DNA from 3 places in the Roseburia hominis A2-183 genome. Region 1 is predicted to be linked to each of the others. Evidence: predicted binding sites of a transcription regulator. Region 1 holds the regulator's gene; each other region holds the start of a gene.
What was found. The regulator Rex, encoded in region 1, represses fermentation and respiration genes when NADH is low (regulators of the CRP and FNR family bind a similar motif). The targets are predictions, from matches to a motif close to ATTGTTAANTANTTAACAAT.

Region 2: a site for Rex is predicted at 2,228-2,247, ahead of RHOM_RS09140 (4Fe-4S dicluster domain-containing protein). Genes of this name have one in related genera too.
Region 3: a site for Rex is predicted at 4,096-4,115, ahead of hypB (hydrogenase nickel incorporation protein HypB). Genes of this name have one in related genera too.

What each region holds. Positions count from the first base shown of each region.
Region 1 is NC_015977.1:1,709,819-1,719,641, forward strand. It holds gene RHOM_RS07665 (bifunctional ADP-dependent NAD(P)H-hydrate dehydratase/NAD(P)H-hydrate epimerase) at 80-1,612, opposite strand; gene RHOM_RS07670 (redox-sensing transcriptional repressor Rex) at 1,721-2,383, opposite strand; gene abc-f (ribosomal protection-like ABC-F family protein) at 2,481-4,433, opposite strand; gene RHOM_RS07680 (NADP-dependent isocitrate dehydrogenase) at 4,430-5,644, opposite strand; gene RHOM_RS07685 (GntR family transcriptional regulator) at 5,701-6,363, opposite strand; gene RHOM_RS07690 (2-isopropylmalate synthase) at 6,378-7,760, opposite strand; gene RHOM_RS07695 (response regulator) at 7,977-8,990, opposite strand; gene RHOM_RS07700 (hypothetical protein) at 9,136-9,363, shown strand; gene RHOM_RS17685 (hypothetical protein) at 9,423-9,575, opposite strand; gene RHOM_RS07710 (hypothetical protein) at 9,735-9,823, shown strand, end outside.
Region 2 is NC_015977.1:2,029,149-2,038,971, reverse strand. It holds gene RHOM_RS16530 (class II aldolase/adducin family protein) at 1-750, shown strand, start outside; gene RHOM_RS09145 (iron-containing alcohol dehydrogenase) at 767-2,089, shown strand; gene RHOM_RS09140 (4Fe-4S dicluster domain-containing protein) at 2,272-3,720, shown strand; gene RHOM_RS09135 (Cof-type HAD-IIB family hydrolase) at 3,905-4,687, shown strand; gene RHOM_RS09130 (DUF2974 domain-containing protein) at 4,728-5,855, shown strand; gene groES (co-chaperone GroES) at 6,089-6,373, shown strand; gene groL (chaperonin GroEL) at 6,434-8,059, shown strand; gene RHOM_RS09115 (NUDIX domain-containing protein) at 8,241-8,606, shown strand; gene RHOM_RS17940 (hypothetical protein) at 8,569-8,751, shown strand; gene RHOM_RS09110 (methyl-accepting chemotaxis protein) at 8,776-9,823, shown strand, end outside.
Region 3 is NC_015977.1:2,044,001-2,053,823, reverse strand. It holds gene RHOM_RS09235 (MalY/PatB family protein) at 1-493, shown strand, start outside; gene RHOM_RS17580 (hypothetical protein) at 547-708, shown strand; gene RHOM_RS09230 (amidohydrolase) at 662-1,744, shown strand; gene RHOM_RS16535 (MarR family winged helix-turn-helix transcriptional regulator) at 1,869-2,366, shown strand; partial or broken gene RHOM_RS18415 (IS4 family transposase) at 2,566-2,903, shown strand; partial or broken gene RHOM_RS09215 (ATP-binding protein) at 2,878-3,276, shown strand; gene RHOM_RS18370 (hypothetical protein) at 3,405-3,545, shown strand; gene RHOM_RS09205 (FeoA family protein) at 3,698-3,910, shown strand; gene hypB (hydrogenase nickel incorporation protein HypB) at 4,181-4,849, shown strand; gene RHOM_RS09195 (FAD-dependent oxidoreductase) at 5,011-7,722, shown strand; gene RHOM_RS09190 (hydrogenase maturation nickel metallochaperone HypA) at 7,733-8,077, shown strand; gene RHOM_RS09185 (M14 family zinc carboxypeptidase) at 8,262-9,431, shown strand; gene RHOM_RS09180 (leucine-rich repeat protein) at 9,487-9,823, shown strand, end outside.

The DNA of each region.
Region 1 (9,823 bases):
CCATTTCTCTCTGGATCTTTTACGGATAGTATTGCCATTTTTCACGGGTGTATTCCATTTTGTTTTTATTTTCCCAACACTATGATATGCCATCTTTTCCCGGCTGTGACTGCGTCTGTTCCAGTCCGGCCAGGATCTCGCACATTCCGTCATGAATGTCCGATGCCGTCATGCCGCGCATGGAGCGCCGCGCACCTGCCGCTTCGCCCGCCTTTCCGTGCAGGTAGACGCCGAGCGGCGCCGCCTGCTCCACACGGATTCCCTGCGCCATCAGTCCGCCGATGATACCGCTTAAGACATCCCCGCTTCCCGCCGTTGCAAGCCCGGCATTGCCGGATACATTCAGCCATGTCTGGCTGTACGGAATCGCGGTAGCCGTGTGTTCGTCCTTCAAGACGCAGATCACATTATACTGTCTTGCGAATTCATCCGCCGCCTCAATCAGATGATTCTGCAGATACGCCACCGAATCCCCCGTCAGCCGGCTCATCTCTCCAAGGTGCGGCGTCACCACGAGTTCCGTGTGCGGCAGAAGCAGCAGGTTTGTATCTTTTGCAATCACATTCAGCGCGTCCGCATCCAAAAGCACCGGAACCGCCGCATTCTTGATCACTGTGCGAACCATCCCCGCAGCCGTATCCGGCGTGCCGATCCCCGGTCCGCACACGATCGTGTCCGCCCAGCTCATTGCCTCCAAAAGCTGCGGCGCCTCCGCCTTTTTGGAGGAATATGCCGTGATTACCGCCTCCGGAAGCTGCGTCTGTAAAATGGCGCGGTTTTCCTCCGGTGTAAAAATGCGCACCAGCCCGCAGCCGCTTGCATATGCGGCTTTCGCGCAAAGATATGCCGCTCCGGACATTCCCTGGCTTCCGGCAATCACGAGAAGTCTGCCGAACGTTCCCTTGTTGGAGTGGCTCTCCCTTGCGGCAAGAAGGGACAGATCCGCGTCTTCTAACGCTGCCACCGCCGGTTTGCGCTCCCCGAATGCATCCGGCGTAATCCCGATATCCGCCACAACGACTTTCCCGGCGTACTGATTGCCCGGCCACAGCAGGCATCCCACCTTTTCAAACGCGAATGTGACCGTCAGATCTGCCCGGAAAGCGGTTCCCAGCACATTTCCATTGTCCGCCGAAATGCCGGAAGCAATGTCAACCGCCGCCTTCGCCCCTTCCATGGCATTCATCCGGTCGATTAACGATGCGTATTCTCCCTCCACACTGCGCGATAATCCCACGCCGAATACCGCGTCGATCACGAGCGTGTAGGACTTCCCCTCCGGAAATTCCGTGAGGATCTTACCGCCGTACGCAAGAAAGATCTTCTTCTGGAGCTGATTGCCGACGGACGCTTTTCCTGTGTGCGGCGCTTCCAATACATCGACGGTGTTTCCCGCCTGCATGAGTATTCTGGCGATCGCATAGCCGTCTCCGCCGTTGTTGCCGCTGCCGCAGACGACGAGTGTTCTTGACGTATTCCGTTTTTCCCGGCGCAGTGTCTCCACAAAGGAAAACGCCGCCCGCTCCATCAACACTGCCTGCGGCATATGAAATTCCTCGATTGTCCGGCTGTCATAAAGATTCATCTCCCGGCTGTTTACGATATATCGCATCTTTTCCCTCCCGCCTGCCGGCATCACACCCGGCATTTTATTTCAGTAAAACACTGGAACAAAGTTCCCTATAGAGTAAAAAAGAGATCCTGCTATGCAGGACCTCTTTTAATCTGTCTGACGGCTGTTCTCTTTGGCGCGCTGATTCTTCACAATATTGTAGGATAACTGCATCAGGCTGTCCGAGAGATGGACATTTTCCACAACAACGTCCTTATTGATCAATTCCAGATCCACATGTGCAAAATTCCAGATCGCATGAATGCCAAGACCGACCAGACGGTTGGCAATGGCGTCCGCTTTTTCCTTCGGCATGGTAAGCGCTGCAATGTCTACTTTGTTCTCTCTACAGAAATCTTCCAGCTCATCCAGCATACGGATCTTGATCCCGCGCACAGTCACACCGTCCAACGCCGGATTGACATCGAACAGTCCGATGATCATAAATCCAAGCTTTTCAAACTTCACGTAATTGGCGAGTGCCTGCCCGAGATTTCCGGCACCGATCACGATAATATTGTGCTGCTGGTTCAGTCCTAGAATCTTGCCGATTTCCTCATATAGGTATTTTACGTTATATCCATATCCCTGCTGGCCAAATCCCCCAAAATTATTGAGATCCTGACGAATCTGGGATGCGGTGACATTCATCCTGAGGCTCAGATCATTTGAAGAAATACGTTCTACCCCGGCGTCCAGCAATTCTCCCAGATATCTGTAATACCGCGGCATTCGACGAATGACAGCCTGTGATATTTCTTTTTCCTGCATGGTGATGCCCACCTTTCTATCAAAACATCTCTTTTATTATAGTGATAAACCAGATATCTGTCAATGTGTCAAAAATTTAACAACCAGACGGCATCCCTCACGACTCAAGCTCCATCGATACCTGCTCCCATTCCTCGTAGCATTTTTCCAGCTCGCTCCGGTATTCATTCTGTCTGCCGGTCAGCTCGCCGAGCTTCGCGGAATTGGTTGCATTGGCAGGATCTGCGCACTCCTCATCAATGCCGGCGATCAGATCCTCCAGCTCGGCAATGCGCTCTTCCGCCTTCTTTAGCGTATTCTCAAGCTTGCGGATGCGCGCCTGCTCGGCTTTCTGCGTCTGCCAGTCCGCTTTCTTGTCTGTTCCACTTCCGTCCTGCGCCACGGTCTGTTCCGTCATCTGCGCCGCCTGCGCCTTCGGCTCCGCCTCCACATAGATCCGGGTCAGCTCGTCATGTTTTTCCAGATAGTAATCGTAATTCCCGATATAGTTGACAATCGTCCCTCCCGTCAAATCCAGAATCCGGGTTGCGGTCTGATTGATAAAATAACGGTCGTGCGACACGAAAAAGACGGTTCCGGTGTACTGGTTTAACGCCGACTCCAAAATCTCTTTGGATGTGATGTCCAGATGGTTGGTCGGCTCATCCAGAATCAGAAAATTCGCATCGGAAAGCATCAGTTTGGCAAGGGAGACGCGCCCGCGCTCCCCACCGCTTAAGTCTGCAATCCGCTTGAATACATCATCGTTCGTAAATAAAAACGCCGCCAGGACATTGCGGATCTTCGTGTGGTTTAACTGCGGATAGTCATCCGCAATCTCCTCAAAGATCGTTTTCTCCATATGGAGCAGCTGATGTTCCTGATCGTAGTACCCGATGTGCACATTCGACCCGAGCACGATGGTTCCGCCGTCCGCCAGAAGCAGTTCGTTGATGATCTTAAGAATCGTCGTCTTGCCGGTTCCGTTATTGCCGATCAGCGCCACGCGCTCCCCACGCTTAATCTCAAAAGAGAGATCGTCAAACAGCGTATGTGTTCCGAACGCTTTCCTTAAATGCTCCACCGTAAGAACATCATTACCGCTTGTCACATCCGGCTCGAGCACAATATGGATGTCCGTGTTCTCATCCGTCGGCTTTTCGAGACGCTCGATCTTATCCAGCATCTTTTCACGGCTCTCCGCCCGCTTAATCGATTTCTCGCGGTTAAAAGACTTGAGCTTTGTGATGACCTCTTCCTGGTGCTTAATCTCCCGCTGCTGGTTGTAATACTGCTTTAACAGATCTTCCCGGATCTTCGCCTTTTTCTTCGCAAATTCCGTGTAATTTCCCTGGTAGACATACCCCTGATGCTGGAAAATCTCCACCACTTTGGTGACGACGCGGTCCAGAAAATAGCGGTCATGCGACACGATCACGACCGCTCCCTTATAGTTCATCAAAAATCCCTCCAGCCACTGGATCGATTCCATATCCAGATGGTTGGTCGGCTCGTCTAAAAGCAGGACATCCGGCTTTGTCACAAGGAGCTTGCCCAGTGACACGCGCGTCTTCTGTCCGCCGGAAAGTTCGCTCATCTGCCGGTCAAATTCACTCTCCACAAAGCCAAGTCCCTTTAAGATTCCCGTCACTTCACTGCGGTAGGTATAGCCGCCCAGCAGTTCAAACTCGTGGCTCAACCGGTGATACCCGTCCAGAAGCGCTTCAAGCTCCTGCCCTGTGAGCGCATTCATCTGCGCCTCCATCCCGCGGAGACGCTCCTCCATCTCGATGATGTTCTTCTTTGCGTCAAGGACTTCCTCGTAGATGGTCCGGTGCCCGGACACATCCTGATACTGCGCCAGATAGCCGATGGTGGCGTCTTTTGCAAGGATCACCTCACCGGTATCCGGCGTCTCTTTCTGCATAATAATTTTAAGTAGCGTAGACTTGCCGGCACCATTGATGCCGACAATCGCTGCTTTTTCATTTGCTTCGATATGAAAACTTACATTTTTGAGAATTTCGTCTGTCCCGAATGACTTGGAAATATTCTGACAGGATAAAATCATAACAATAACATTCCTTCTAACGTGCTGCGAATTGCCTTGATAAAATCTTCACTGTTTAATACAACCGGATTAGAAATGGTTGTGATCAGCGCAAGGTCTTTTGTCATTTTACCATCCTCGATGGTCTTAACACAAGCTTTTTCCAGCTTGTCGGCAAACTCTTCCAGCTCGTGACTGCCGTCCAGTTCTCCGCGCTTTCTGAGTGCGCCCGTCCATGCAAAAATGGTTGCGACGGAGTTCGTGGAGGTCTCCTCCCCCTTCAGATGCTTATAGTAATGGCGCTGTACGGTTCCGTGCGCCGCCTCGTACTCGTACTTTCCGTCCGGTGTGACAAGCACGGAGGTCATCATTGCCAGCGAACCGAACGCGCTGGATACCATATCGCTCATCACATCGCCGTCATAGTTCTTGCACGCCCAGATATAGCCGCCCTCCGACTTCATCACACGCGCCACCGCGTCATCAATCAGTGTGTAGAAATATGTGATTCCGGCATCTTTGAACTTCTGCGCATACTCGCTGTCATAAATCTCCTGGAAAATATCCTTGAAGGTGTGGTCGTATTTTTTGGAGATGGTATCCTTGGTTGCAAACCACAGATCCTGCTTTGTGTCAAGCGCATAGTTAAAGCAGCTTCTCGCAAAGCTCTCGATGGAATTGCAGAGGTTGTGCTGTCCCTGCACCACGCCCGCACCGGTAAAATTGTGGATCAGCTCTCTTGTCTCGGTTCCGTCCTCCGCCGTGTAGACCAGTTCGCATTTGCCCGGTCCCGGAATCTTCATCTCGCTCGCCTTATAGACGTCGCCGTATGCATGTCTCGCGATCGTGATCGGCTTTTTCCAGTTCTTCACGCACGGCTCGATCCCCTTGACAATAATCGGTGCACGGAACACCGTTCCGTCCAGCATGGCGCGGATTGTTCCGTTCGGGCTCTTCCACATCTCCTTGAGATGATACTCCGTCATACGGGCGGCATTCGGCGTGATCGTCGCACATTTTACAGCAACCCCGTACTTTTTCGTTGCATTTGCAGAATCTACGGTAACCTGATCGTCCGTCTCATTGCGGTGTTCCAGTCCGAGATCATAATACTCCGTCTTAAGATCGATAAACGGATACAACAGTTCGTCTTTGATCATTTTCCAGAGAATCCGTGTCATCTCATCTCCGTCCATCTCTACAAGTGGCGTTGTCATTTTGATTTTTTCCATGGCTGCTTCCTTTCTGTGCTGTGATTCTGTTCTATCTGACATGGCATCTTCCGCTCTTACTGCTTGAGCAGATTGTCCCAGCCGTAATGATCCATATTGTTAATGGTGTTGCGCATATGTGCGTCCGCCAGTTCTTCCGCCCTGGCCCCGTCATGCTGCTTTAGCGCCTCCACAATCTTGCGGTGCTCCTCATTTGAATTGACCGCTCTCTCCTGCACGGCGAGCGTCACCTTGCGCACGCGCTGCACATAGTGGTGAAAATCCCTCAGGATGTGGCGCAGCTCCTTGCTGCCTGACGCATCGTATAAAATTTCATGGAACTTGTTGTCAAGCTCCACCACCTGCTCGGAATTTCCCTTGGACGAGTGGAAATCGGACAGATAAATGTTCTCCTCCAGCTCATCCAGCTGATCCTTTGTGATGTTATCGCACGCCCACCTCGCGCAGAGTCCCTCCAGCCTGGAGCGGATCTCATAAATATCGCGGATATCCTTCTGGGAGATTCCGACGACATATGCTCCCTTGTTCGGAATGATGGTCACAAGACCCTCCAGTTCCAGCTGGCGCAGTGCCTCCCTGACCGGAGTCCGGCTGACACCCAGTTCCTCTCCGATGGATTTTTCTTTTAATTCCTCGTCCGTCGCATATTTCCCGGACAGTATATTTTCACGTATTGTGTGAAACACGCGCGAACTCAGCGAATAATTATCCTCACTCATCTATTTACCTCATGCTATATCGTGATGTTCAGCTCTTTGCAGCACTTTCCGATCTCTTCCACAAGTTCGGAATCCGTAAGTACCGTCACACGTCCGTCCTCATACTGTGCATCCACCCAGACTTTTATTTTCTTAACCAGATCCGAATTCTTATCGACCCATTTCTCCTTCGGCAGATGATAGTACGAATTGATCCAGTGTGCAATTCCGGCAAGACCCGATGTGTTGGACACCGATACAAGAGGCGGTCTGTTTAAGAATTTCCCCGTATCAAAAATGTTGTAAATCTCCTCGTTCTTGAGCAGTCCATCTGCATGAATTCCCGCTCTCGTCACATTAAAGTTGCTTCCGACAAACGGTGTGCGGCTCGGCTGTACATAGCCGAGTTCTTTTTCAAAGTATTCTGCCAGTTCTGTAATGACCGTTGTATCCATACCGTCAAGTGTTCCCTTTAACTGCGCATACTCAAAGACCATCGCCTCAAGCGGTGTATTTCCGGTGCGCTCTCCGATACCGAACAGGGAGCAGTTAACGCCGCTTGCGCCGTAAAGCCATGCGGTTGTGGAGTTATTGACCGCCTTGTAAAAATCATTGTGGCCATGCCACTCAATCAACTCCGACGGAACGCCGGCATGGGTGGTCAGTCCGTAAATAATACCTGGCACGCTCCGTGGGATCACGGCACCCGGGAAATTCACGCCGTATCCCATGGTATCGCACGCGCGGATCTTGATCGGGATCTTGTACTCATCCATCAGCTTCATCAGTTCCACACAGAACGGAATGACAAACCCGTAAATATCCGACCTCGTAATGTCCTCCAGATGGCAGCGCGGACTGATTCCCGTCTCCAGGCACTCGCGGATCACGCTCAGGTACAGATTCATGACCTCACGTCTGGTCATCTTCATCTTATAAAAAATATGATAATCCGAGCAGCTTACCAGAATACCGGTCTCTCTGAGTCCGATGTCCTTCACCAGCTGGAAATCCTGCTTGCTTGCACGGATCCAGCTCGTAACCTCCGGGAACTTGTATCCTCTTTCCAGGCACTTGTAGACCGCATCCCTGTCCTTCTTGCTATATAGGAAAAATTCACTCTGACGGACCAGTCCTTTCGGACCGCCCAGCTTATGCAGATAGTCATAGATCGTTACAATCTGCTCCGTTGTATAAGGAGCTCTCGACTGCTGACCGTCCCGAAACGTCGTGTCGGTAATCCAGATATTCTCCGGCATGTTGTGCGGGACAATACGATCATTGAATGCGATCTTCGGTATCTCACTGTACGGGAACAGATTGTGGAATACGTTCGGCTCTTCCACATCCACGAGCTGATAAAAATGCTCTTCCAACTGTAGCAGGTTCGTTTTCTTATTCATTACGACTTCTCTCATAGCTGCACTCCTTTTGCCATCATCCAATGCGGCGGTTCCTTCACGGCTTCTCTCCGTCGTATAATCTTTCTTGATCATTGCATAAATAACCGCTTGCATAATTGTATACAATTATACCGTCTTCTTATACTATACATTTCTTGTTCTATTTGTCAATGAATAAAAAGTTATAGCAGATATAATGCTTTGTTATAGTAATGGCAGACATTATGACATTCAGCGCCGTAATGCCAGATTAAAAATCGTCTCCTGCTCCTTGTTCATGACGACAGATTTGTATCCGAGCGCGTCGATCGCAAGTTCCGTTGCGCGTGACAATCCCTCCCGCATTGTTGTATTTTTAATTCTGAATGAATCTTTATACATCTGTATGCGCACACGAAGCACATAGACCTTTTCCATCGGCTCCAGGATTGCCATGATCCGATAGCCGTTTAAGATATCCTTACACAGTCCGGTAATAATCCGCAGAATATAAGTGACCTCGTTCATCCGTTCCGGGTCGACCACCTCATCGGCAGTGCACCTCAATTCAAAATATTCCTGCTGTTCCGGTTTATTGCCGAATGCCGCAAGCCCCTCGGCTGCGGTCTTAAACTCGCCAGTCCCGCACGAAACACAGTTGATGTATTCGGATACAATCCAGACATACCAGCGTCCGAGGCGTTCCTTTCGTTCTGCTTCCATATCTGAAAAAGAAAGGTTCACCTTCATCAGTTCCGCCAGCACGTCCTGCGCTCTCTTATTGTTGCTTGCCCGCATCAGCCACATCCTGCGGTGCTCCAGATACGCCTGCTCCGTCATGCTGTACGCAGTCTCCTGTTCCTGCTCCTGTCCGGCAGCCCGCTCCAGCTGTTCCTTATACCGAAAGGCTGCACGGATCGGAGCCATGAGGTCATCTGCCACACGGCACGGCTTGATGATAATCTTAAAGGTACGGCATTCATTCATAAATGCCACAGTATCTGCAATCCGTGCGCCGTCAGTCATCACGATCCGTATTGTCTCCGGAGACATCATCTCAATCATTGAAAACAGTTCTGTTCCCTTAATCACCGGCATCTGCATATCCGCGATAAACACATCGGTGGTATTCTGCTCCACAAGCTGTATCGCTGCTTCCGCTGAACCGACAAGTGCATAGGAAAAATCCTTGTCCAGACTGTCTAATATCGTCTTAATGCGCGCCGCATTTACTTCATCCGGTTCCGCAATTACAACAAATCCCATGTTCATCCCTCCCGCCATCTGGCTCTGTTTTGCTACGTTCATCATAGCAAATTAGAGAACGCATAACAATTGTTTTAGAAAAATTTGTAACAAATCTTTCCGGATGCCATAAGATACAGTGTAAGAAAAATTTGGAGGATTTAATATGAGTGATTTAGCTGCGACAAACTGTGGTGGTGGATGTTCCTGTAACGAGGGCGGATGCGGTTCCATTCTCTGGATCATCTTATTGCTGTGCTGCTGCGGTGGCAACGGCTGCGGTCTTAATTCCGGCAATGGCTGTGGAAATGACAGCTGCCTTTGGATTATCCTGCTTCTCTTCTGCTGCGGCGGATGCGGAAACGGCAACGGCAACGGATTCGGCTGCTGCTAATAAAAACGCACACGGATTCTAAAAGGGAGCGGCATTTGCCGCTCCTCATTTTTATTATTCTAGCGTTCGCTCTTTTTCTCAAGACCGCTCTCCGCATCCCGTTTTCTCTGCATCTGCAATTTCTGTGCCGTCTGGCATTTTTCAGGGACTTTTCTTTTTCGCACACATTCCTCATCAATCTCGTATACACTGTTACCTTCTATTATAAGCATACCAATCTCCATTCCACAGACGCGTATATGATTGCGCTCCGGCAAAAGTCCTGCCTCTTTTATTCCATGCTTCCTTTTGCCTTTGCCCACATTATATGATATGCGTTACCGGTCATAAAGTCTCTTCTCTGCTCATAAACTAAAAGAAAAAGGGTTCTTATGGATCATAACGAAACATCCACTTTTACACCGTTTGATTATATGACACAGACACGGGAACTGCAGATGTTAAAAACCATGCTCCCCTA
Region 2 (9,823 bases), 320 kb from region 1:
ATATTCCCGGAGGTGGGGTATGTCATTCACACCCATCAGACCTATGCCACGGCGATCGGGCTCTGCGGCTTTGAGCAGCTTGCCATGACGGAGGAAGAGGCAGAGAAGCTCGGCGGGATCGCGAGAGCGGCATACGGGCTTTCCAGTACGGAGAAGCTTGCAGGGGCGGTCTACGATGCCATGCAGTCAGGAGCAAAGGTGGTCTTTATGGTGCACCACGGCGTGCTGATCTGCGGAAAGGACAGGGAGGAGGCGTTTTCCCGCGCCATGCTCTTAGAGGAGATCTGTAAGAGGAGCATTTTGGGACAGCCGAAAAAGAAGCCGAGAAAAGACCAGAAGCGCCAGGAAAAGCTGTTTCACGTCTTACAGAAGCATTTTCATTATGTGGGAATCTGCGATACGCCGGCAGTCCTTCTCTGCGCGGCGAGCGGACGGGGAATCCCGGCGCAGGTGGATGATATGGCGCAGATGATCGGCAGGAAGATTCCGTGCTGTCTTCATGTGCGCAGAGATATGCTTGGACTCTTAAGAAAATACGGCGCGGTGCTTGTGCCGCGTGTCGGCGTTGTGGTATCCGCGGGAACGGCGGATGATGTGGAGGCGTTAAAGGCGCTTGTGGCAAAGGCGGCGGTCTGCTGTCTGCATGTGCGCGCGACGGGCGCGTCGGCAACGCTCTCTCCGGTCAATGTGGCGATCCAGCATTATCATTATGTGAAAAAGTATGCCCTGCAGAAAGATGGGGAAGCATAAGGGCAGGAGGAATAAGATGAATGGAAAACATGCCATATACCGCGTCTATCAGGCGCTCTGCGCGGGGATGCTTTCCCTGTTTCCTGCGGGAAGACAGACGCTGGTGCAGGGGGACGGGTGTATCACCAGGATACCGGAATTATTGAAGACACACGGGATAAAAGGGGTGCAGGTCATTACCACGCCGGGAACGATCCGGCGCGGGACGGTCGCGCCGCTTCTGGCGCAGTGTGAGGATGCCGGCATCCGGACGGTGTTATACACAGGTGTATCGCCCGATCCGACCGTGGCGGAGGTGGAGGCGGCAGCGGAATGTTTTTTGGTATCCGGCTGTGAGGCGATCCTTGCCATCGGAGGCGGCTCTGTCATAGACTGCGCCAAGGTCGCGGGAGCGCGCGCTGTAAAGAGAGATCTCCCGGTCGGAAAAATGAGCGGGATGCTTAAGATCCACAAAAAGCTGCCGCTCCTTCTTGCGGTGCCGACGACGGCGGGAACCGGTTCGGAGGTGACGCTGGCGGCTGTCATCACGGACGAGACATGCCACTATAAGCATGCCGTCATGGATTACTGTCTCATACCGCGCTACGCATTTCTCGATCCGGGGCTTAGCTGTTCCCTGCCGCCGGATATGACCGCCTATAGTGGGATGGATGCGATGACGCACGCGGTGGAGGCGTACTGCAACCGGTTCTGTTCCCCGAAAATGAAAGCGCATGCCATGAAGGCGGTGAGCCTGATTGGTGCCAATCTGCTGACGGCTTACCGCGAACCTGCGAACAAGGCGGCACGGATGAATATGCTGACCGGTTCCTACGAGGCGGGGATCGCGTTTACCAATGCCTATGTCGGGTACGTGCATGCGATTGCACATGGGATCGGCGGACTCTACCATGTCCCGCACGGGGAGGCGAATGCGATTCTGCTGCCGAAGGTGCTTGCGGCATACGGGAGTGCCGTGTATGAGCCGCTGGCCAGGCTGGAGAGGAAAGTGCGCGCAGCCTGGGGGAAGCCGGAGAGGGAAGTGCGCATGTCCGGAGCAGAGCCGGAGAGGGAAGTGCGAATGTCCGGAGCAGGAATGGAGAGGAAAGTGTGCGCATCCGGGGCGGAGGATGGAAACAGCAAGGAGACGGACGCCGTGCTGGCGGAGGCGTTTATTGAGAGAATCCGCCGGATGAACCGGAGCATGGGCATCCCGGAGCAGCTTGCCATGCTGCGCAAGGAGGACGTGCCGGAACTTGCGGCGCGCGCGCTCAAAGAGGGCAATCCGAACTACCCCGTTCCCGTGATCTGGGAAGAGGAGCAGATGCGGGCGTTCCTGATGGAACAGGTACCAAAGTAACAGTACAGTGGACTTCCCAGAAAAATATTGCACAAAACAGCAGTCGGATTTTTTACAATTTGACGGTATACATCATGTACGCAAAGAAATACATGCGTTTCTCTTGCAATTCCATACAGATAATATATAATGTCTAAGATGGTTAAAAAATTAACGAATAGAAAAGGGCGAGGTAAAACACGATGTATGCTGATGAAAACGTGATCAAAATCAAACACGACGTACTCTATGAAGTGGCAAAGCTGGCATTTGCCGGTGAGCTTGACGAGAAGAGAGACAATATCGCAATGAGCCTGATCCCAGGTCCGACACCGCAGTTTCGCTGCTGTATTTATAAAGAAAGAGAGATTATCAGACAGAGAGTCCGTCTGGCGGAGGGCAAAGCGCCAGGTCTGACTGATGACGGCAATGTGATCCAGGTCATCAGTTCTGCATGTGAGGACTGTCCGATTTCCAGTTATATTGTAACGGAGAACTGCCAGAACTGTCTTGGAAAGGCTTGTATCAATGCCTGCAAATTCGGTGCGATTGAGCCGGGAAGAACCCGCTCCCACATCGATCCTACAAAATGTAAAGAATGTGGAAGATGTGCGCAGGCCTGTCCGTACAATGCAATCGCACATCTGAAGAGACCGTGTAAGTTCAGCTGTCCGGTCAACGCGATTACATACGATGAGCACGGTATCTCCGTCATCGATAAGAAGAAATGTATCCGCTGCGGTAAATGTATCCACAGCTGTCCGTTCGGAGCGATCGGCTCCAAGAGCTTTATTGTAGATGTAATCAACGCACTGCGCGAGGGTAAGCATGTCTATGCGATGGCTGCACCGGCGACCGAGGGACAGTTCGGGGATGACATCACGATGGCAAGCTGGAAGAATGCGATGAAAGAACTCGGATTTACCGATTTCTTCGACGTAGGTCTCGGCGGTGATATGACGGCAGCTTACGAGTCCGAGGAGTGGGCGGAAGCTTACAAGGCGGGCGAGAAGAAAGTTACCTCCTGCTGTCCGGCATTCGTAAATATGGTACGCCTGCACTATCCGGATCTGGCAGACTGTGTATCGACGACGGTATCTCCGATGTGTGCGGTTTCCCGCCTTATCAAGGCAAGAGATCCGGAAGCCATCACGGTATTTATCGGACCGTGTATCGCAAAGAAGTCTGAGGTTGTGGATCAGCAGATTCCGGGCAATGCAGACTATGTACTGACCTACAGTGAGATCCGTGCGATCATGAAAGCGAAGAGCGTCGTACTGCAGCCGGCTGCAAACGATGATCAGATCGCATCCACCTTCGGTAAGCGTTTTGCAAATTCCGGCGGTGTAACCGCAGCTGTTCTTCAGAGTCTGAAAGAGTCTGAGGATGAGATCGATGCAAAGGTATGCGTTGCAAACGGAGCTGCCGAGTGTAAGAAAGCACTGCTTCTTCTGAAAGCAGCCAGACTGCCGGAGGATTTCATCGAGGGTATGGCATGCGAGGGCGGCTGTGTCGGCGGACCGAGTGCGTTCAACGACCAGATCTCTTCCAAGAAGAACCGTGACACTCTGATTTCCCAGGCAGATGACCGTGGAATTCATGAGAACATTGAGCATTACGAGATGAACACCATCTCCATGCACAGAGAGTAACAGGATATTTGAAATAGAAACCGCAAGTTGCCAGACACCGCGCGGGCTGATATAATGAGTTCAGCCCGCGCGGTTGTTTTTTTTCCTTTATAGGATAGGATGTGCACCATGCGGCGGGGAAGAGAATGTTTTGCATATAGCAGAACTGACTTTTACGCAAGAGAATGGGAATTGGAGAGAAAAGATGAAAAAAGCAGTGTTTTTTGATATAGACGGAACCTTGTGGAATGAGCACATGCAGGTGCCGGAAAGTACAACGGAAGCGATACGCGAACTTAGGGCTGACGGGAATTACGCGTTTTTGTGCAGCGGCAGAAGCCGGTCGAACATCCGCAGTGAGAAGATCCTTGGAATAGGGTTTGACGGGATTGTGGCGGCGTGCGGCACACATATTGAATATGAAGGAAAGAAGGTGTGCGAGAGGCTGCTTACGCCTGAAGAAGCGGAGGAACTTCTACGTGTCATTGAGGCATACCACATGGAAGCGGTGCTGGAGGGACCGCATTATATCTACGCAAACGGGGAAGATTTTAAGGAAGATCCGTTTATCCAGTACCTTCGCAGGGAACTGGGAGAGGATGTGCGGGAGATCCGCGGGCAGACGGAGTATGAGATCAACAAATTGAGCGCTTATATGAACGGGGCGAGCGTGCGTGCGGTGGAAGCGGAGCTGGTGCCGCATTTTGATGTGATTGAACACAATCCGCAGCTGATTGAAGTGGTGCCGAAGGGCTACACCAAGGCGACCGGAATAGCGCAGGTATGTGACATACTTGGGGTTGCCAGGGAGAATACGTATGCGTTCGGCGACAGCACGAATGATCTGGAGATGCTCACCTATGTGGGACATGGCATCGCCATGGGAAACGGGGCATCTGCGGCGAAGGCTGCCGCGGAGTATGTGACGACCGATATTATGAATCATGGAATTAAAAACGGACTGAAGCACTATGGGCTGATCGGATAGGAAGCAACGGGATTGCAGCGGGAAGAGAAGGAGGAGCGGGATGGCAAACATGATGGATTATCTGGACTGGCGGGGGGATCTGACTTTCACCGCGTCCGGATTTAACGAGGTGGATAATCTGCTTTTTGCGGAGCTGGTATATACTTCGTTTGACGGGATTGTGACCGGGCAGAGCGAGGCGGAGGCAGTCACGCTTGCGGAGGCATCCGCCGCGTTCTGGGAGCAGAACAGCAGGGAGGAGATCCTTGCGCGGGTGTCAATGACAAAGGCGGCGCCGTTTGTTTTGGAGAAGATGGCGAAAACAGAGCGTTTTCGTGACGTGAAGCTCTGGGGTTACGTCAATGACATCAGTGAGGAGGAGCAGTCACAGTTTGCGGTCATGTGCGCCGGGCTGCCGGATGGCAGTATCTATGTGTCGTTCCGCGGCACGGACAATACGATCACAGGGTGGAGAGAGGATTTTAATATGGGATACCTCTCGGAGACGCCCGGTCAGCTGAAAGCCGCTGCGTACGTGGAACAGATGCTTGGAGATGGCAGCTGCCCCGTGCGCATCGGGGGTCACTCCAAGGGCGGAAATCTTGCTGTCTATGCTGCAGTCCACTGCAGCAGCGGGCTGCAGGACCGGATTCTTGCGGTCTACAGCAACGACGGACCTGGGTTCCGCAGGGATATTGTAGAGGGCGCGGCATACCAGCGCGTACTGCCGAAAATCCACACGATTCTGCCGGAATCTTCGATTGTCGGAATGCTCTTGGAGCACCAGGAGGCGTATGAGGTGGTGCGCAGTTCCAACAGTGGAATCCAGCAGCACGATGCCATGTCGTGGGAGGTGCTCGGCACATCCTTTGTCTATGTCAGGGAGGTGGCGGCCCAGAGCCTGATGTTGGATGAGACGATGAAGGCATGGATTTACCAGCTGAACGGGGAGGAACGCGAACAGATTGTGGATACGGTATTCGGCATGCTTGAAGCGGCGGACATTAAGACGGTGGATGATTTTTACCACAGCAAATGGAAGGCGGTGCAGGAGCTGATGAAGGCGAAAAGCCACCTGCCGGAGAAGAGCCAGAAGGTCTTTGCAAAAGCCTTAAAACTCCTGTGGTCGGAGGGAAATAAAACTGTCCGCAAAACGGTGAAACAGGTCGTTGGAGAGAAGCGACGGTAAGTTTCTAAAAAAAGTATAAAATCACAAAAAATGGATGAAAATATAAAAATACAAGAAAACAAAAGAAAAAACGAGAAAAGAGCAATATAAATGCAAATATACCGGAATATATCCGGTTGCAGATCACATGCTAAAAAACTATTATAACACTATCGGTTAGCACTCAAACGAAATGAGTGCTAATAACAAAACGAAAGATATTATTTCAGATCATAAAACAGGAGGTCTACAAAATGAAATTAGTACCATTGAGTGACAGAGTTGTATTAAAACAGTGTGAGGCAGAGGAGACCACAAAGTCTGGTATTATTCTTACCAGCAGCGCACAGGAGAAGCCGCAGGAGGCAGAGGTAATCGCCGTAGGTCCTGGCGGAATGGTAGACGGCAAGGAAGTTACCATGCAGGTAAAGACCGGACAGAAGGTCATCTATTCCAAATATGCAGGAACAGAAGTAAAGCTGGATGGAGAGGAATACATCATTGTAAGACAGAGCGATATTCTGGCTGTCGTAGAATAAGCAGCTGGGAAGCATCCCTGTAATTTGAATCAGAATAAGAGATAGAGAGGTAGATCAGTCATGGCAAAGGAAATCAAATACGGAACAGAGGCAAGAACAGCATTAGGAGCCGGCGTAGATAAGCTGGCAAATACCGTCAGAGTAACACTCGGACCGAAAGGAAGAAACGTCGTACTCGACAAGTCCTACGGAGCACCACTTATCACCAACGATGGTGTGACGATCGCAAAGGAGATCGAGCTTGAGGATGCATTCGAGAACATGGGAGCACAGCTCGTCAAGGAAGTTGCAACCAAGACCAACGATGTTGCCGGTGACGGTACCACAACCGCAACCGTACTTGCACAGGCAATGATCCAGGAAGGTATGAAGAATCTGGAGGCAGGCGCCAACCCGATCGTGCTTCGCCGCGGTATGAAGAAGGCAACAGACAAGGCAGTGGAGTCCATCCTTGCAATGTCTTCCAAAGTAAAAGGAAAAGATCAGATCGCAAAAGTTGCAGCTATCTCTGCAGGTGACGAGGAAGTCGGCAACATGGTAGCAGATGCGATGGAGAAGGTATCTAACGATGGCGTTATCACCATCGAGGAGTCCAAGACCATGCAGACAGAGCTTGATCTGGTAGAAGGTATGCAGTTTGACCGTGGATATGTATCCGCATATATGTGCACCGATATGGATAAAATGGAAGCGGTTCTGGATGATCCGTATATCTTAATCACAGATAAGAAGATCAGCAACATTCAGGAGATCCTGCCGTTATTAGAGCAGATCGTACAGAGCGGCGCAAGACTTCTCATCATCGCTGAGGACATCGAGGGCGAGGCACTTACAACATTGATCGTCAACAAACTGCGTGGTACTTTCAATGTAGTGGCAGTCAAGGCTCCGGGCTACGGCGATAGAAGAAAGGCAATGCTCGAGGATATCGCAATCTTAACCGGCGGTCAGGTTATCAGCTCCGATCTCGGATTAGAGCTTAAGGATACCACAATGGATCAGCTCGGACGTGCAAAATCCGTTAAAGTTCAGAAGGAGAACACGGTAATCGTGGACGGTGCAGGCAATAAGGACGCTATTCAGGCGAGAATCCACCAGATCCGCGGTCAGATCGAGGAGACAACTTCCGAGTTCGACAAGGAGAAGTTACAGGAGCGTCTTGCAAAGCTTGCAGGCGGCGTAGCAGTGATCCGTGTCGGCGCAGCAACTGAGACGGAGATGAAGGAAGCAAAGCTTCGTATGGAAGATGCGTTAAACGCAACGAGAGCAGCAGTCGAGGAAGGCATCATTGCAGGAGGCGGTTCCGCATACATTCATGCAACCAAGGATGTGGCAGCACTCGCAGATACGCTTGAGGGCGATGAGAAGACCGGTGCGAAGGTTATCTTAAAGGCATTGGAGGCTCCGCTGTACTACATTTCCGCAAATGCAGGATTAGAGGGCGCAGTCATCATCAATAAAGTAAAAGAATCTCCGGCAGGCGTTGGATTTAACGCAGCAACGGAGCAGTATGTAGACATGGTAGAGCAGGGTATCCTGGATCCGGTTAAGGTGACAAGAACCGCATTACAGAACGCAACTTCTGTAGCATCTACCTTACTTACCACAGAGTCTGTGGTGGCAAACATCAAAGAGGACGCACCGGCAATGCCGGCAGGCGGCGCAGGCGGAATGGGAATGATGTAAATCCCATCCGAAGAGGGAATCCATCCCGGTCAATCGACCGGGGTGGATTTTTTTTCTGCAATTAGAAAACTGTGTTCTTATTACAGAAAATGTTTAAAATAAAAATATTTGAAAAATATTGCGATAATTGCAAAAAGGGAATATAATTCAAGAAAAGTGAAGCGGCACGGAGGAAATGCGTATGAAGATCCTTGCGACATTTGATGCCCGTGATTATGAGGGCACGACGGGTATCTATGAAAAGTATTCGATACGGGCGATCATTGTGCGTGACGGCAGGCTTGCCATGCAGTGCAGCCAGGAGGGAGAATATAAGATCCCCGGAGGCGGGCAGGAGCCGGGTGAGAATTATGAGCAGACGCTGATCCGTGAAGTAAAAGAGGAGACAGGACTTTATGTCAGGCCGGAGAGTATCTGTGAGCTGGGCGAGATAATAGAACTGCACAGAGATATTTTTGAGCCGGATAAAAAGTTTATCTGCCATTCTCTTTTTTTTTTACTGCGATGTTTTGGACGAGCAGGCGCCACTTTCACTTACCCCGAGTGAGATTGCAAAGGGGTATCAGTTAAAATGGGCGACGCCGGAGGAAGTCTATCACAGGAATATTCTGATTGAGAAAGATTCCTGGATTATCCGGGATACGGCGTTTGTGAAGATGCTGATGGATGGAAAGATCTGTCTGCCCGGGTGAGATCTTACAAAGGAAGGGATTGTTATGAAATTAAAACAAAAACAAAGATTGGAACGCAACAAGATTACATTCATCCTTGGACTTATCATCCTTGGGCTTTTGAATGCACTGACACTGCTTGGATTTGTGGATGCAACAGCGGATAAATCTGTTGTGCTGGCACGCATGGTAGTCAATGTCATTCTTCTCGTGATATTTTTTGTTGGACATGTCCGGTATCGCGGGGATAGGAAATTTGTTATGATTTCACTTTCGTGTATGTTTCTTACCTATGCAGTGATGATCTTATCAAACAAAAACGTGGTCTTTTATGCATTTATGTATTTAATTATGCTTACGGTTATGTTGTATCGTGATATAAGGCTGGCACGCATCAGCGCTATTGCGATGGGAGCGCTGAATGTAATTTCGGGCATACTTCATTTTGTGAAATATCCTGGGACACGGAGCGAGTCAGTTGTACAGATAGTGTTTGCCATTTCTTTCGGTGTTGTGATGTGTATTGCGGTAGATCTGCAGGCGAGACACCATGTTGAGGATACAGATGCCATTAAGTCACAGATGGATGCGGCGGCGCGTGTGGCGGATGAGATCATTCAGATGTCGGGAGCGCTGTCCGAGAAGTTCGACAGTGCGAGAGAGAAAGCGGATGTGCTGACGGAGAGCATGGTCAGCAGCAACAACTCCGTCAAGGAGATTGCATCGAGCGTCAAGCTGACGGCGGAAGCGATTGAGCAGCAGACGATGCAGACGAACGGCATCCAGACGAATATTGAAAACGCCGAAAAAGAGACGAAAGAGATGCAGACGGCGTCAGATGCGACACAGGACGCGCTCCGTGAGGGCGCTGACCTGATCGCCGAGCTGAAGGAGCAGGCAACCCAGACGGCGGAGATCAACCGCGCCACAAGAACCACGACGGAAGAACTGGACAACCGCATAAAGGAAGTGGAGGTCATTATCGGAACGATTTTAAGCATTTCCGATCAGACCAATCTGCTTGCACTCAATGCGTCCATTGAGGCAGCCAGAGCAGGGGAGGCTGGAAAAGGCTTTGCGGTTGTGGCAGACG
Region 3 (9,823 bases), 330 kb from region 1:
ACCGCATCTGTTGTGCACATCTCTTGGAAAAACCTTTAATGTAGCAGGACTTCGCCTTGCGAATATTTTCAGCTCTTCAGCAGAACTGAAAAAACAGTATGATCAGGAGATTGATGCTTATTCATACAGCGCATCCAATACGTTTGGTTTGGAGATGGTACAGGCGGCATATTCACCGGAAGGAGAGGCATGGCTGGAAGAATTATTAGTTTACCTTCAGGGAAATGTGGAGGTTGTTTCAGAGTGGTGTCAAAAGCATAATGTAGGATTTACAGCACCGCAGGGTACATTTTTATGCTGGCTGGATCTTGGCAGTGCCGGACTGACAGACGAAGAGATTATTAAGAAGATTATTATGGGAAAAGAAGTGATCTGTGTACCGGGACCATGGTTTGGCAAAGGCGGCGAAGGTCATTTAAGGCTGAATATTGGCTGTACAAGAAAAACGCTGGTAGAGGCTCTGGATCGGATCGCTTCTGTATTAAATAACTAATTTCAGAAAAGCACATAAATGCAGCTTTGTAGAACAAAAGGAGGAGGGTTTTTATGCTGACGAATGAAATAATCCGCCTGCAGGCAGAAGCACAGCAGGATTATGTGATTGAAAGCCGACGTACCATTCATCGTTTTGCTGAAGTAAGCGGTAAGGAATTCAAGACAAGTGCTTTTATTGAAGAAGAGATTAAAAAAAGCCGGTCTGCCTTATGAAAAAGCCGGTGATACCGGTTGGATCGCAATTCTTGACACAGGGAAGCCAGGATCACGTATTGCGCTCCGGGCAGATATTGATGCGCTTCTGGTACCGGAGGAGCCAAATAACCTTGCAGGTCCTCGTGTTGTAGTGTCCGATGACCCACATACGAGTCATGCATGTGGTCATGATGCCCATACAGCAATGTTATTAGGAGCTATGCGTGTTCTTGCAGAGCAACGTGATAATCTGACAGGCGTGATCTATTTCTGCTTTGAAGAAGGAGAAGAGGATGGCAGAGGAATATTGGCTATGTTAAATCAACTCAGCGCCCATGGTGTGGACGTTTGCTGGGGAATCCATGTTTATGCAGGACTTGAATCCGGAAAGATTTGTGTTAGTGCCGGTCCACGAATGGCTGGTGCTGCGGGAGTCGGCATTAAGGTTATCGGCAGAGGGGGACATGGCTCCAGACCGGATATGTCGGTAAATCCTGTATTTTGTGCAGCCTCTATTCTGACCAATACAGCGACGGCCTGGGTCAATCAGATTACTGCCGGAAGAACGGTTACGTTAGGTGTGACCAGTATCCAGGGTGGTGAAGCACCAAATGTCATCCCGGACACAGCGGATATACTTGGTTCCCTGCGTTTCTTCAATGATGAAGAAGGAGAAAAAGCTGTCCGAATCTTTAAGAATGTAGCAGAGCATACGGCCGCAATGAATAATTGTCAGGTACAATTTGATGATCGTTTCTGTGTTTTATGTGCGCCAGTGATCAACGATGAGTATTATTCAAATCTTATTTCCACTGCATTGCCGGAGGTACTTCCGGAGAACGTAACGGTTTCCTCTTGTGAGCCATGGTATGCATCGGAGTCATTCTCCTGCTATCGAAGAATTTGTCCGAGTGTACTGGCACACCTTGGAATTAATAATCCGTCCTACGGTTCGGGTGCAGCACATCATAATGGTTTCTTTGATGTGGATGAAGGAGTATTATCTACCGGTGTGATCTCTACACTGAAGTTTGTTGCAATGCTGCAAAAATAAAAAATCATACGCAGCAAAATAGCAAGTGCTTTACTGCTGAATGAACATTAACTTACTGCCGTAAAATGTTTCCTTGCAATTTTTGGAATTGTCTGCAATAATTCTATATGCGGAGGGGATAGAGATGAAGGAACAGCGTATCAAATTAATCGGAAAGTTATTACATCAGCAGGGAAATACAGCAAGAGCTTTTGTACAGTATATGGATTCAGACCGTGAGTATACGGCAGGTGATAAACTCTACATGAGAGAGGCACACTTTGTGATCGCGATCGGTCCCGGTGAAGGACGTACTATGTCTGAGATTGCCAGAGAGATGAATGTTACACAGGGGGCAGTTTCGCAGATCGCATCACGTCTGGAGAAGAAAGGATACGTCTGTCGCAGGAAGAATGAAGAAAACAAACGGCAGATCATTGCGTTTCTGACTGAAAAGGGAGAGCAGTTTTACACAGAGCACCAGCGATACGACGAAAGTATGCACAGGCAGATGGATGAGATCGCCCTGAACAGGTTCAATGAGGAAGAACTACAGTGCATCTTTGAATATGAACAGATCATGGAAATGTTGCTGAAAGAAGAAGCGCTTACGCGGCATTTGACAGAGAAAAGTAAAAATTAAAAATTTTGAAGAAAACGAAAAAGAGCCGGATATCTGAATTTTGAGATTTAATCTCATAGGATATGGAAGGCTCTTTTTTTATGAAAGGATTCGGGTGTCAAAAGATTTGCATTTAAGTTTATACTGGCAGATTGCACAAAAAATATTCCAAGTTTCATTGTGCAAAACATTCCGCTAAGCAACTCAAAATGATAAGCAGATTTCAAAATCTATCAAAAGATTTTTACGAGATTTCATGTTTCTTCAGCTTTGAAAGCGTCCAATGCCTACAAAAAGAAAGGCGTTCCAGTAATGGAAATTTTCCAGTATCTGTTTCTGCTGATTTTTTCTAACAGAAGCATGTACATGAACCTGATCACACGACGGAACACTCCTGATTTTGCGAAGGATACTGTATATCGTTTTATGAAAATGATTCAGATTAACTGGATCCGTTTCACAACAATACTTTCAACCCGAATCATCAAGGATGCCATTCTTCCTTTGAATTCTGAGGATCGTGCAAATGTTCTTATCATTGATGATTGCCAGACTGAACTTCAGACAGCAGGAGCCGACTCATATTATGGAGAACATTGTTTATAATGAGCTGCTTGTGCGTGGTTACAATGTGGATGTCGGTATTGTGGATGTATTTGCAAAGAATAGTGAGGGAAAGAGGGTTCATAAGCAGTTAGAGGTTGATTTTGTAGTGAACCAGGGGAGTCAGAGATATTATATTCAGGTAGCTTATGATATGACTTCTGAGGAGAAGCAGACACAGGAACTTAATTCACTCCGTAATATTCCGGATTCATTTAAGAAGATTATTATAGTAAATGGAACAAAAAAGCCTTGGAGAAATGAGGAAGGATTTGTAATCATGGGCATGAAATATTTTCTGCTTAATGCAGATAGCTTGGGGTTTTAGTTTGGAAGGAGATAATATATTCCGATTATAGAAGATATGGATATAAAGTTAAATCCGATTTTCCGGGAGACTTACACGCTTGGGGATGTCGGTGTAAAGGAGAAGGGATATACATCACGGAAGCCTGCATGGGATGCGACGCCTGCGCGGCAGTATGTCCGCAGCGGTGCATTGAGGAGGGCGCGCCGTACCGGATTCATCGGAATCATTGCTTCCGTTGCGGGAACTGCTGTGAGAACTGTCCCTCGCACGCGATTGAGCGAAAATGAGAAAAAACGATTAGTCGTACATATCACGAAAAAATGAAAATGCCAGAAAATTCATGCTTAAATGATAAAAAATGCGAATAATAATAAAAAATGTTTTCATTGACTAACAGATATTGAGGTACTTACAATGGGAACAAAAGGAGGGGGTTTTTATGTATGCATTGTCAAAAGCACAGGCAGGAGATATATGTACGATCAAGTGGATGTTCGGGCTGCCGGAGGCAGTCGATTTTCTGCGCCAGCATCACGTGGAGGAGGGAGAGACCATACAGGTCATCCGTAAGCTGCGGGACAGTCTGATCATAGGGGTGCAGAATGAGCGGGTGGCGCTTGGAAAAGAAATCGCAGACCGCATACAGGTTTAAAAAGAAGGAGGGCAGAGCACTTGTTGCGCTGCTCTCCTTTTTGTGTAATAGGAACGAAGTTTCCTATTACATAAAAAAGTCTGTCTTCTGGCAAGAAAACTGGTCATACCAGATTCCAGATGGCAGATTGCACAAAAACAGAACCGTAAATATAGTGCAAAATAGCGTTGATTTCACAGAAAAAGTGTGTTAAAATTTAGACAAACATGAGGTATGACCAGAACGCAACCGAACAAAGGAATACCTCGGCACAGGGAAAGGGGCATACGAATGAGTGAGTTTAAGGTGATTGAAATCAAGAAGAACATTCTGGAAGACAATGACAGAGAAGCAGATGTGCTTCGTTCTGAGTTAAAGGCAGACAGAACATTTCTTCTGAATCTGATGTCTTCACCGGGGTCTGGAAAGACGACCACGCTGGTGCGGACGATAGGCGCGTTAAAAGACGAGATGCGCATTGGAGTCATGGAGGCGGATATCGATTCGGATGTGGATGCCGACACGATCGCACAGACTGGCGCGAAGGCAATCCAGATCCATACGGGTGGCATGTGCCATCTGGATGCGGACATGACGAGACAGGGCATTGAGAGCCTCGAGACAAAGGACGTGGATCTCGCCATTCTCGAGAACGTCGGCAATCTGGTCTGCCCTGCAGAGTTCGATACGGGAGCCGTAAAGAACGCCATGATCTTAAGCGTTCCGGAAGGGGATGACAAGCCGTTAAAATATCCGTTAATGTTTTCCATCTGCGACGTGCTTTTGATCAACAAGATCGATGTACTTCCATACTTTGATTTTGACATCGAGGCATGCAAAGAGCGCGTGAAGAAGCTGAACCCGAACATTCAGATCATTCCGATCTCTTCCCGCACCGGCGAGGGGATGGATGCGTGGTACGACTGGCTTCGCACGGAAGTAAAACAGTGGAATAATTAAAAACTGCCGGAAGCGGCATACATATTTTATGGGTATACACAGGCTATGAGTATGCGCACTCTTAGAGTGCGCACTATTTATGCAAATATAAGACGAAAACAGACGAGACAGAATAAAAAAACAGGAAAAACAACGAAAAACGAAGGAAAAAGGAGACTGTTATGGCAGAAGAAAGAGAACTGATTTTAAAGCTCGGGAAAAAGATTACCGACCGTATTCCGTACAAGCTTGGTATGGAGAAGCTCACGGTAAACGATCCGGAATACTGGGGTCTTGCAGGTGTGGTTACCGATGAGATGGCGGAAGTGGCACTGTGCATGGACGTGCGCAAGCCGATTACCCTTCCGAAGCTGGCAAAGAAGACCAAGAAGCCGGAGGCAGAGCTTGAGAAGCTGCTGCAGGAGATGGCGGTTGTCGGAATCATCGAGTACAACTGGGAGAATCCGCAGCATGAGAAGCAGTACATTCTGCCGATGTATGTACCGGGAAGCGCCGAGTTCATGGTAATGAACAAAGAGCAGGTGGAAAAGCACACAGAGGTCGCTGATTTCTTTGAGAATATGTCAAGACTTCCGTTAGAGAAGGTGACACCGATGGTGCCGCTCGGCGGAGCCGGTATCGGTATGCATGTTATCCCGGTAGAGAAGGCAATTCCGGCAGCGCAGGAATCTGCAGATGTGGAACACATTTCCCACTGGCTGAAAAAATACAAGGACAAGTATGCGATCGGGCAGTGTTCCTGCCGTCTGCAGCAGAGAGTCCGCGGAGAGGGAACCGGCGATATCGAGGGCGAGTGGTGCATCGGTGTCGGCGATATGGCAGACTTCCTGGTACAGACCGGAAGAGGACACTATGTGGAGCTTGACGAAGTGTTAGAGCTTTTAGAGCGCGCCGAGAAGATGGGTTATGTACATCAGATTACCAATATCGACGGCGAGGATAAGATTTTTGCAATCTGCAACTGTGCAGTCGGCGTCTGCAACGCGCTGCGCACCTCCCAGCTGTTCAATACACCGAACATGTCCCGCTCTGCATACCGCGCACATGTGACCAAGGAAAACTGTGTGGCATGCGGCCGCTGCGTGGAGTATTGTCCGACCGGTGCTGCAAAGCTCGGACAGAAGCTGTGCACAAAGAACGGTGAGATCACTTATCCGAAGCAGGAGCTTCCGGATGCGACAAAGTGGGGACCGGAGAAGTGGAGCACAGATTACCGTGACAAGAACCAGATCAACTGCTATGAGACCGGTACAGCTCCGTGTAAGACTGCCTGTCCGGCACACGTTCCAGTACAGGGTTATGTGAAGATGGCAGCGGAAGGCAGATACATGGATGCCTTAAAGCTGATCAAGAACGAGAATCCGTTCCCGGCAGTCTGTGGTTCTATCTGTAACCGCCGCTGTGAGGATGCATGTACCAGAGGAACGATCGATCAGGCGGTAGCCATCGATGAGATCAAGAAATTCATCGCAGAGCAGGAGATGCATGCGGATAAGCGCTATATCCCGGAGATTGTCAACCATCTTGGAACCGGCGTGGATCTGCCGCAGAAGATTGCGATTGTCGGCGGCGGCCCGGCTGGTCTTTCCGCAGCGTTCTACTGCAGAAAGATGGGTTATCCGGTAACGGTATTCGAGAAAGAGTCTCGTCCGGGCGGTATGCTGTTAAACGGTATTCCGTCGTTCCGTCTGGAGAAAAATATCATTGACGCAGAGATCGAGGTTCTCCGCCAGATGGGCGTTACCTTCAAGTGCGGCGTAGAGGTAGGAAAAGACGTGACGATCCAGCAGCTCCGCGAGGAGGGCTTTAAGGCATTCTACGTGGCAATCGGTGCACAGGGCGGACGCAAGGCCGGAGTTCCGGGCGAGGACGCTGATGGCGTGAAGACCGGTGTGGAATTCTTAAGAAGCGTGAACCTGGATGAGAGCACAAAGCTTTCCGGAAGAACCGTCGTTGTCGGCGGCGGTAACGTGGCAGTCGATGTGGCAAGAGCAGCGCTGCGCGCAGGTTCCGGTGAGGTTTCCATGTTCTGTCTGGAGTCCCGCGACATCATGCCGGCGGCAAAGGATGAAGTGGCAGAGGCTGAGGAAGAGGGCATTTCCGTAAACAATTCCTGGGGTCCGAAGGAGATTCTGACAGAGAACGGAAAAGTGAAGGCAATCGTCTTCAAGAAGTGTCTCTCCGTCAAGGATGCGGACGGACGTTTCAACCCGCAGTATGATGAGAATGATCTGATGACCGTTGAGTGCGAGAACGTGCTGCTTTCCATCGGACAGTCCATCGTCTGGGGAGATCTGTTAAAGGGAACAAAAGTGGAGATCAGACCGAACGGCGGAGCTATCGCTGACCCGGTAACCTATCAGACCGCAGAGCCGGATATCTTTGTCGGCGGTGATGTATACACAGGACCGCGTTTTGCCATCGATGCCATTGCAGCAGGAAAAGAAGGATTTGTATCCATGCATCGTTTTGTCAATCCGGGACAGAGCTTAACACTCGGACGTAACCGCAGAGAGTTCATCGAGCTGGATAAGAACAACATCGACGTGGAGACATTTGACAACGCAAAACGCCAGATTCCGGGCACAAAAGCCGGCGTGGCAAAGGAGACATTCCGCGACTTGCGCTGCACACTCACCGAGGAGCAGATCAAGACAGAGGCAAAGCGCTGCCTCGGCTGCGGAGCTTCGGTTGTGGATGAGAATAAGTGTATCGGCTGTGGAATCTGTACGACGAAGTGTGAGTTTGATGCGATCCATCTGACACGTGATCTGCCGGATGCAAGCCGTATGTGGAAGTCTGAGGACAAACTGAAAGCAATTGCACCGTATGCGTTAAAGCGTCAGTTTGCGATCAAGCGCAACAAGAATTAAGAGGAGTCATATGCACGAACTGGGAATTATTGTTCATATCGCAAAGACGCTGGATCAGGTTGCAGCGGAGAACGAATTAAAAAAAATAGGATCTGTCACGTTGGACATCGGTGAGGTCAGCGGTATTGTGCCGGAATATCTGACGGAGTGCTGGGAATTTTACCGCAAAAAGAATCCGCTGATCGCAGAGTGCGAGATGAAAATTGAGTCCCTTCCGGCGGTCACAATCTGTGAGGACTGTCAGAAGACCTATGAGACGGTTACTTACGGAAGACAGTGCCCGCATTGTGGAAGCTATGAAACGTATCTTGTGACCGGCAACGAATGCAGTATCAAGGAGATCGAAGCCTGCTAACCGGAGGCGGAGAGCCCTATAACAATCTTAAAATGGACATGGAGGGAAAGACACGGACTGTTTTTCCACCCATGTCCGTTTTGCGTCTGTGGAAAAGTGACAGCTAAATGGCTGCGTGTCTGCATAAAATAAGAAGAAGGAGTATGGCAGGGGAGGAGTTTCTCGTGCCGGAAAGAAGGAGAATTTGAAAAATCTGTATCAGGGAGACCGGGGAATCCTGGTATCTTACATGCAGCTGGCGTTAAAGCGCGCGGGGTATCCGCTTTTGGTGGACGGCATCTTTGGAACGAACACCTGCCGGGCGCTCGCTGATTTTTTGCAGACCGACCGCACGCCGGACCGCATATGCGTGGTGGATCGATCTGTCTGGGAAAAGCTGCTGCCGTATCTGAGAGGATACGCCACGGAGGAGGGAGAGAACCGGATCCTTTTTGAAGACCCGGTAACGTCGGTGGAGGTGCCTTATACGTCGCTGCTCACAGCGGCAGTGATTGACGGGCTTTTGGCGCGCTACCCGTTTTTAAAGAGCGGGGAGATCGGCAAAAGTGTGATGGGAAAGTCGATTTCGTATCTGGAGATCGGAAACGGGGAGAAAGAGGTATTCTACAACGCATCTTTTCATGCAAATGAGAGCATCACAACGCCGGTTCTGCTCAAATTTGCGGAGGAATATGCGCAGGCGTACGAAAAAGGAACGGCGCTCTACGGCGTGCCGGCGGCGGAACTGTTTGAGGAGTACCGGCTTTTCCTTGTGCCGCTCGTCAATCCCGACGGGGTGGATCTGGTGAACGGGCTGCTTACGGACGGCGGGTATTACCGGCGGGCGCAGCAGATTGCATCGGATTATCCGGCAATTCCGTTTCCGGCCGGATGGAAGGCGAATATCGAGGGCATAGATTTAAATCTACAGTTTCCGGCAGGCTGGGAAAACGCAAAGAGAATTAAATATGCGCAGGGGTACACGAAGCCGGCGCCCAGAGATTATGTGGGAGAGGTACCCCTGACGGCGCCCGAGAGCGAGGCGGTGTACGCGTTTACCAGATCACATGATTTCAGGCTGATCCTTGCGTATCACACGCAGGGGGAGGTCATCTACTGGAAGTATCTGGACTATGAACCGGCGCGCTCCTACGAGATTGCGCAGTATTTTGGGCGTGTCAGCGGCTATACCGTGGAGCAGACGCCCACGCAGTCGGGATATGCCGGGTATAAGGACTGGTTTATCCAGGAATACGACAGACCGGGCTACACGATCGAGACCGGGATGGGAGAAAATCCGCTTCCCATGTCGGATTTCGCGGGTATCTACCGGGACAACACCGGAATTCTGCTGGGCGGAATGACGCAGATTTGACAGAGAAAAACGCCTTTCGTATAATGGAGCGTAGAGTTTACATTAGGAGCAGAAGATGAACTATAAGTTATACTGGGAGCTGACAAATGAGGGAGACGCGCGGCTGCTTCGGGCGTTTGGCGAGACGCCGGAGCCGCGTTTCCCGGCAGAGATAGAGGGAAGAGCGATTACGGAGATCGGGGACTACTGCTTTGCGGCGCAGGCGCATCTCCCGGCAGAATGCCGGTGCAGTTATGTGCAGGCGGAGCCGGGAGCAGACGGCGCACCGGAGACAGCGCCGGACGGGGAGATGCAGGCGGAGCCGGGAGCAGACGGCGCACCGGAGACAGCGCCGGACGGGGAGATGCAGGCGGAGCCGGAGACAGACGGCGCACCGGAGACAGACGATGCGC